Regions from separate parts of the Candidatus Filomicrobium marinum genome, predicted to be linked through region 1. Evidence: riboswitches for the same ligand, from Rfam matches in the RefSeq annotation. Region 1 holds a riboswitch; the other holds the start of a gene.

Region 1 (4,187 bases):
AATCGAAAGAACGGCTGTGCGCGGGGTGTTCCCATACGTTTGGTTGAAACTTTCTACGATCGCATCCAACCAGCAATCGTCCAGCGCGTCCCGTACTGAACGGCTCGCTTGCTCCGAACGCCCGACGACAAGGTGAGGACGTAGGTGTTCCAGATCGCCCACGAAAATGGCGTCCAGAGATTTGCCGAACGTTTCAAGTGAATTCAATACCGTCATTGCCCGCCTCATCCTCACATACGTTCGCAGGGCGAACCTTGGACGCTCGCCCCGCGAAGAAGCTAGAAACGCATCCGAAGTGACGCGTCGACGGTACGGCCAACCCCGTAATAGCAAGAGTAGGTGGAATCGCAGTTTGTGACGTAGCGCTCGTCTGTCAGGTTCTTGGCATTGACAGCGAATTCCCAGTTCTCGAACTCTGGAGAAATCGTTCCGAGATCGTAACGCACCGTAGCGTCATAGAGCGTAAACGCGGGCACATAGAACGTATTGAGAGTATCGCCTGCCGCTTCTCCGAAAAATCGGACACCGCCTCCAATTGTCAGGCCACGGAATGCCCCTTCGAAGAACGTGTACGATCCCCATAGTGACGCCTGATGCGCTGGAACGGAGGTAAAGCTTTTACCGCCTGCCCCTTTTTGGTTTGTCTTTGTGACTTCACTGTCCAGATAGGTGTAGGCGGCAGCAAAATTCCAACCACTCTCAAGGGATGCGCGGACTTCGAGTTCCGCCCCTCGCACCGCGACTTCGCCGGTTTGCGTCGCAAACCCCGGATTCGCAAGGTCCGGCGTTCGTACGTTCTGTTGCGTGATGTCGAACACCGACGCGGTGAAGAGAGCGTTCACACCGGGTGGCATGAATTTGATCCCCACCTCGCTTTGTTCGCCCGTTGTCGGTTCAAACGGATTGCCCCCAGCATCGGACCCCGTGAGGGGAAAGAACGATTCTGAATAGCTGACAAATGGCGCAAACCCGTTCGCAAAGCGGTAGATGGCACCGAGTTGATGCGTAAACGCCTTATCTTCTTTTGGAGTGTGGATCGGGGCCCCGAAGTTGCCTGTTACGGGATCTCTCGCCAGGGTTTCTTGATTGAGCTCAGCCCAGTCATGGCGAATACCTGCGGTGACTGTCAGGCCACCGACGGAAATGGCGTCTTGAAGATACAGGCCCGCTTGCGTGAGATCCTGATAACGCTTCGAGGTAATCGGATTGGATCGCAGAGGCTGACCATAGACCGGATTGTATAGATCAAGCGAATAGAGACTTGCCCGGTTTACGCCTTGCCCCTGATAGTTCGGGATTGCCGCGTAATCGAATCCAACCAGCAATTTGTGGTCCAGTGGACCGGTCGAGAAATTACCATGCAGGCGGCTGTCAACCTGATAGGTATTGATCACGTAATCAGCGTCAAACATCTGCCGACGTGTTGACGTTGGGCCGCTCGGGCTGCCCATTCCCATAACTTCGGACAATGCGATGTCGATGTGCCGGTAGGCTGCATTTTGCTCAAACGACCAAACGTTATCGAAGCGGTGTTTGAACTCGTATCCGATCTTGAAGGATGTCTTGCTGGTGTCGTGATATCCGGGTTCACCGAGGAACAGTTCCCGCGGGATATATTGGCCGTTCGGTCCAGGAAGGATTGTGCCTTCGCGTGGCAGCGCCTGTTGCACCGTCAGACTCGGATCGTGCTGATAGCTTGAAAGCAGCGTGAAGGTCGTGTCCGCGTTCGGCCTAAAGGTAAGCGCCGGAGCGACGTAGAGGCGATCGTTTTCCGTGTAGTCGACCTCACCATCGGCCAGCCTTCCGAGAGCGGTCATACGATAGGTGAGCACACGGCCGTTTCCGATCGGACCACCGAAGTCGACCCCGGTTTGAAACTTGCTGTGAGTCCCAGCCTGTAGGACGACCTCCGTGAAAGCCTCATCGGTTGGCCGCTTGCTCGTCAGGTCCAGCAAGCCTCCGGGGCTCCCCTGTCCGTAGAGCATCGACGCGGGTCCTTTAAGGAGGTTCACGCGTTCCAAACCATAAGGTTCAATAGCCCAATTGCTATCATGCTGCTTCAGGCCATCGAGGTATTGGTAGACGAGGAAACCCCGGACGAGAGCTTGTTCTCGGGTAAGAAAATTTCCCGAGAAATAATAGCTATTCACACCGGACGTGTATTGCAGTGCCTCTAACACGCTCTGTGCGTTGCGTTCTTCAATCTCCGCTTTACTCACCGTTGAAATGGAGCGCGGCGTGTCGAGAACCGATCCTGGCGTCTTTGTTCCGACACCGCTCATCGTCGCGACGAATCCCGAGGTCCCTGGGTCGTTGCGATTTTGCGGAGGTGCAGTGTTTGAGAGACCAGAATCGTTGATCTGGTCAAAGCTTTGCGTGGGAGCTGCTGTGCTCGCGGAACTCGTCGCATTGACCGATGGAGAGGGCTGCTGAGTTTGGCTGGCAGGCGCAATAACCGTTACAGGAGGTAGCGTGGCCGACTGTGAAACCGCCTCTTGGGCGGAGGCAGTATTGTGGCTGGCGATGAGAGAAATGAAGGTGACGGTGAGCGGCGTTATCCAGCCGCAATTATCCGCTCGCTTGAGGAGCGATACTGATCCCGGAAACATTGATACCTGCGTGCATTCGTAGGTGGCACGTCAGCGCGAATTAGACCGCACACTTCCGGCTATGCCGAAAAAATGTGCCACCCTTGGAACACCCCGCCCAATGAGCTTCGCGCGTGACCACGACTGACGGCAGGTCTCCTGGCTCGCGGACTTACGCTCCATCGCCTTCCCAGGAGAAATCCCAGTGGCATTTGATGGAAAGCTAACCGCTCACAGTTGCGGGGGCAGCTCCGGCTTTGGGGTATCTCTCCCGTCCGGATTCCCATTTCATTCCTTTGAGGAAACCGTCGAGCGTTAACAGAAATTAAATATAGAGTTTAAGCAAGCGTTGGGACGAACTCGGAACAACGGATGGTAGACGCATGTGCCTCTTGGGCCACACGTAAGGCACAGGGCGTAATCGCCCCACCTCGGCGGTAATGACATCTACTCGGAAAGAGAGTGTTGGATTGATGCTGCCCCTCGGACGCTACCTCGACCGGCTCCGTCGTCCACCGGATTAACGCGGGAACACCCGCCCCGCCATGCACCAAGACAATTGGGGGGAATCATTACATGTTTGGGATGGTGCCCAGGGCCGGGGAACCTGATCCGCGCCGCATCAATGACTTAGCAGTCGGTGGGGAACCGAAATCTTCTACCCCATTACAGGCTTTTCCGATGCCTAGTTCCCCACCCAATGATGTGTGTTGGGGGAATCTCCTTCGGTCGAGGCGTTTGAGCGCCCGCTTATTACAGCAAGTCCCCGAACATTGCTGCTCCGCCAACCGATTTGATCACACTGACGTTGGTCGCTCGCTTGCCCGTGGAATGAATCTCGAGCGTTGCAATTGTCCAAGCACATGCCCCCCGGGGTTAAGTTGCACTCGCACCTCGTCACTGCGTTACCTCTCGTGTTGGCCTACGCGGTTGAAAGCGTCGACGAGATCGACCGATAAGGCGACCCTCAAGCAGGGAGCCTGACGGGAAATCGCCAATTAAGTGTGCGGCAGATCTAAGAGCTGGCGATCCCGGCAGAACTATAACAATTGAGCTAGTTCAAAAGCTTAGAGGCCAGTGGGACAGAGCATTGCGCCACTATGTTTCGGGCGATTTCGCACATTACTGTCCCAGCCCGCCGCTGAGACCACATTCCCTCGCTCCAGGTGTACCCCGAGCGGGTCCTGTTTCAGCTGATCTTATCCTTCACTTCGTGCCAGACTTCGGACACGCCTTCTAGCCACCAAAGGGCTTGGCTTTTTGTCGGGTTCGTTTTGCCAAATATGGCAGATATGGATGCAGCGGCGCATAACGGGCTCCGCGCGCAGAATTCCATGCGGAGTGGGTAGTACTCTTTCCCTTGTTCGAATATCGACTATTGTCAGCCCCATGACAATTCAACAGGTCCAAAGGACCGGCTCCTGACAATGTACCTTAAGGAACTACACGTTACGAACTTTAGGAATGTTGGCAATGGCCAACCGCTTTGCGTGCCGTTTCAGCAGGGTCTCAACCTCATCGTTGGGGAGAACGACGCCGGCAAAACCGGGCTTATTGATGCTATCCGCTATTGCCTTGGCACACGCGGCCAGTACTACG
Region 2 (4,187 bases), 670 kb from region 1:
TGGACAATATCAGCGCCGGCTTTTGAGCCTCCGCCTTCGCCGTAGCAAGGCTGTGCCAGCGGGCGACGCGATCGGCGACCGCGCGCACGCGCGTCTCATCAGGCTGGTGAATCTTGCGAGAAAACTGCAGATCCGGATCGTGCTGCGTCCCACATTTAAAGCTCACGGCGCCCGCGAAAATGCGTCCATCGACTTCGGGAAGCACCACATGCATGGCAAGATCAGAGGGGGATAACCCTCGCTCCGAAGCCAGCCACAACGCGCGTTCGGCGGTCGAAAGCGCAACCTGAAACACTGGGCATCCCGGTCCATCGAGTGGCGAGCGCCCATCGTCGCCACGCGCTGAGAAGGCCGTCGCGTTCACGATCGCGACCGGACCCATTTGCTCTAAGGCAACCTCGACCCATATGCGCGCGCCTGCAGCTTTTAGTGACGGTGCGAACATGCCGACCGCCTGAAAACCTCGTGCCCGCAGTTCGTGTATCAGTGCATCTATCGGCGCTGTGTCGGCCGCTGCCAGATAGGCACGATAGAATATGACAGGCACAATCGCTTTGCCATCGGGCGGCGACATTTGAACGCCGCGCGCGGGCTCGTAGAAGCCGCAGTCAGGCAACCGTTTATCGCCTGGAACAGGCGCCGCGTAGAGTCCAGCGGCCAACGCGAGCTGTGCCAGGGCTGCTTGAGCAGCAACCGCGCCACCTGCATCGCAAAGCGCCGACAATCTTCGCAACGTTGAAACAGGCAACGTGGAGAGTTCATCGAGCCTGTCGTCGTCGCGACCGTCACCCGGCAAAACAGCCAAAGCAATTCCGCGCTTGCGCGCGAGTGCGTTGAGTTCCGCTAGTCCGTATGACCAGTAGCTTTCTCCGCCGATCAGCCGAACGAGTATTCCCTTCGCCCCACTCAGCGTTTGATCCACGTACGTGTCAACCGAGATGGGATGCCGCAATGCCGCTAGATTGGCCAAGCGCAGACCGGGCAGATTTGCCCGACCGCGTTGCCATCCCGCCGCGAAGGCCCCCAAGTCACTGTCGGAGTAAGACAGCACCACCAAATCCGCAGGACCTTGGCCAAGGTCTTGCGGGGTCGCAGTCTCTTCCAGATCGTGACTTTCTCGGAAGACGACATGCATGGTGATCAGGCCTCGAAAACTGCCTGGATTGCCGCCGGATCAATCGCATCATGCTCAGCGATCACAACGAGCTGGGAACGGCGCGGCTGGTCGCCCCATGGACGATCGTATTGCATGCGCACGCGCTCACCCACGGCCTGCACCAGCATGCGCATCGGCTTGTCCCGGATCGCGAGATATCCTTTCACGCGGAGAATGTCGCGCTCTCGCGCAAGGCGGCGGATCGCCTCTGCGACACTCTCAGGATCGGCCAAGATGGGCAGATCGATAATCGCGGAGTCGAAATCATCATGCTCGTGATCGTCGGCGCCGTCATGGTGAGAGGGCCGCACGTCGAGGTTATCTTCGGCCGCGGCGTTGAGCCCAAGAATGACACGCGGGTCGATCACACCATCTGTCAGCGAGAGGATCGGGAGCCTGCGCGGAGCTTCGGCTTCGATCAAAGCACGTGCCGCCGAAATCCCTTCGTCTCCCGCAAGGTCCGCCTTGCTCAACAACACGATGTCGGCGCAGGCAATCTGATCCTCGAAGACCTCGGACAGAGGGGTTTCGTGATCAATGCTCTCATCGCCAGCACGTTGTGCGGCGATTGCTTCCTCGTCCGGTGCAAACCTGCCGGCTGCAACCGCCTCAGCATCCGCGACAGCAATAACGCCATCGACAGTGATGCGCGAACGGATGGCAGGCCAGTCGAACGCCTTCAGCAGCGGCTTTGGCAGCGCCAGACCGGACGTCTCGATGAGGATATGGTCGGGCTGCTGCGGCAGCGCCATCAAAGCCTCGATCGTCGGAATGAAATCGTCCGCGACCGTGCAGCAAATGCAGCCGTTCGCGAGTTCGACGATATTTTCCTCGGGGCAATTCTCGTCCGCGCAAGATCGCAAGATCTCGCCATCCACACCGACTGTACCGAATTCGTTGACGAGCACCGCAAGACGCTTGCCCTGCGGATTGCGCATCAAATGGCGGATCAACGTAGTTTTGCCCGCGCCGAGAAAACCGGTAATAACGCTGACGGGAATTTTTGACAGGTCGGTCATTAGTCCTCCATCGGGGGAATGCGCGCGAGCGAGTTTTTGCGGAAAATTTCCGGACGTTCGCGCCACGGCACGATGCCGTCTTCGCTGGCCGCGTATTTGGATGCGCCATCGAGAATGTCCGGGACGTGTTCGGCGGGATCGAGCCGGCCGTAGACGTAAGTCCACTTACCTGGGCCGCTGAGCGCAACCGCGCACCCTTGCGAACAAGCGGAGAGGCACTGCACGGGACGCAGACGCATCCCTTTGGGTATCCCTGCGGCTTCAAGCGCGGATAGCATCAACTGCCCGGGACAAGCGTCGTCGGGTTCAATCGTCGCGCCGCGACGGCAGGTCGTGCAGACAAGGATCGTAGCCATCAGGCCCCTTCAGCAGGGACGAGAGGTGCTAAAGCCAGAAGGGGAAGACGCCCGGTATCAGGCGATTCACCTGCCGGTCGCGAAACACCCCGTTCGCCCGTTTCAGTCACGCTGTTGGCAGGTCTCCCGGCTTGCGGATGTAGGGTTTTTAATCCTGCGGACGTTCGGCCTTCCCAGCTTTTGCCAGTGGCGTTGAACGTCCTCTCCGGTCACGGTCGCGGGGGCGGCTGCGTTGTAAGCTTTTGAGCAATTCCGGCTCAAGTGCTTGTCGCATTCCCTCTTCGCCTGTCATAGACAGGACCAACAATGCCTCAACTGAAGCCGAACGCCGTCAGTTGTCAAGATGAAGGAAAAGTATGGCGATGGATGAGACAGACTTAGCCGCGCGTCACGCAACCAAAATGGCCAAGATCAAAGCTGCGCGCGATCGCATGATGGCAACGAAGGAAGGCGAGAAGGGACTGATTATTGTTCACACCGGTGCGGGTAAAGGGAAATCCTCTTCCGGCTTCGGCATGATCATGCGCTGCATTGCGCACGGTTTTCCCTCTGCTGTGGTGCAGTTCATCAAAGGCGCTTGGGACACCGGCGAACGCCGGTTGATCGAAACCCACTTTCCTCACCTCTGTCAATTTCACGCGATGGGGGAGGGCTTTACCTGGGAAACACAGGACCGCGAACGCGACATCGCCGCAGCCCGTGCCGGCTGGGAAAAAGCAAAGGCGATGATCCTCAATCCAGAACTCCGGATGGTCTTGCTCGACGAGATCAACATCGCGCTGCGCTACGATTATTTGGACATTGCTGAGGTTGTCGCCTTTCTTCGCGATGAAAAGCCGCCGCTCACGCATGTCGTCCTGACTGGCCGGAACGCCAAGGACGAATTGATCGAGATTGCCGATCTCGTGACGGAGATGTCGTTGATCAAACATCCGTTCCGCGCCGGCATCAAAGCCCAGCCGGGCGTGGAGTTTTGAGGGTTTTACCCTTGGAACTCTAGCCTACAAGGATAACCTTAAGTGAAATCCCTTATGATTCAGGGAGCGGGTTCGAACGTCGGCAAGTCACTGCTTGTTGCCGGCCTCTGCCGCGCCGCACTCCGACGCGGGCTTCGCGTCGCGCCGTTCAAGCCGCAAAACATGTCGAATAACGCCGCCGTCACAGCGGACGGTGGTGAAATCGGTCGGGCGCAGGCCTTGCAGGCGCTTGCCTCGGGCCGCGAAGCCGTTACCGACATGAATCCTATTTTGCTCAAACCTGAATCGGAGACGGGGTCACAGGTCATCGTCCAAGGCCAACGGCTCACCACTGTAAAGGCCCGCGCTTATTCAAGCCTGAAACCACAGCTTTTGAGCGCGGTACTCGCGAGCTTCAATCGGTTGAAAGGCGATGCCGACCTCGTGATTGTAGAGGGAGCCGGGAGTCCCGCTGAAGTAAATCTTCGACGCGGTGACATCGCCAACATGGGTTTCGCGCAGGCGGCGAGCGTTCCCGTCGTTCTGGCGGGAGACATCGAGCGTGGCGGCGTCATTGCCCAGATCGTTGGAACACAAGCCGTCATCGATCCCGATGACGCCGCGTTGATCTCGGGATTTGTGATCAACAAGTTTCGCGGCGATCCGCGCCTCTTCGATGACGGATATCGCTTCATCTCGG

The links. A riboswitch is a leader RNA that binds a small molecule or an ion and turns the genes downstream of it on or off. The one in region 1 is predicted to bind cobalamin.
Region 2: it holds a riboswitch for cobalamin, as region 1 does, so the genes downstream of both, YBN1229_RS12525 (DUF1636 family protein) here and YBN1229_RS09400 (TonB-dependent siderophore receptor) in region 1, are expected to answer to the same signal.

The regions. Positions count from the first base shown of each region.
Region 1 covers NZ_LN829119.1:1,993,505-1,997,691, reverse strand. The annotation lists gene fhuF (siderophore-iron reductase FhuF) at 1-216, opposite strand, end outside; gene YBN1229_RS09400 (TonB-dependent siderophore receptor) at 279-2,609, opposite strand; cobalamin riboswitch at 2,721-2,913, opposite strand; gene YBN1229_RS09395 (ATP-dependent nuclease) at 4,016-4,187, shown strand, end outside.
Region 2 covers NZ_LN829119.1:2,663,838-2,668,024, reverse strand. The annotation lists gene cobN (cobaltochelatase subunit CobN) at 1-1,135, opposite strand, end outside; gene cobW (cobalamin biosynthesis protein CobW) at 1,141-2,175, opposite strand; gene YBN1229_RS12525 (DUF1636 family protein) at 2,175-2,534, opposite strand; cobalamin riboswitch at 2,631-2,851, opposite strand; gene cobO (cob(I)yrinic acid a,c-diamide adenosyltransferase) at 2,894-3,508, shown strand; gene YBN1229_RS12515 (cobyric acid synthase) at 3,563-4,187, shown strand, end outside.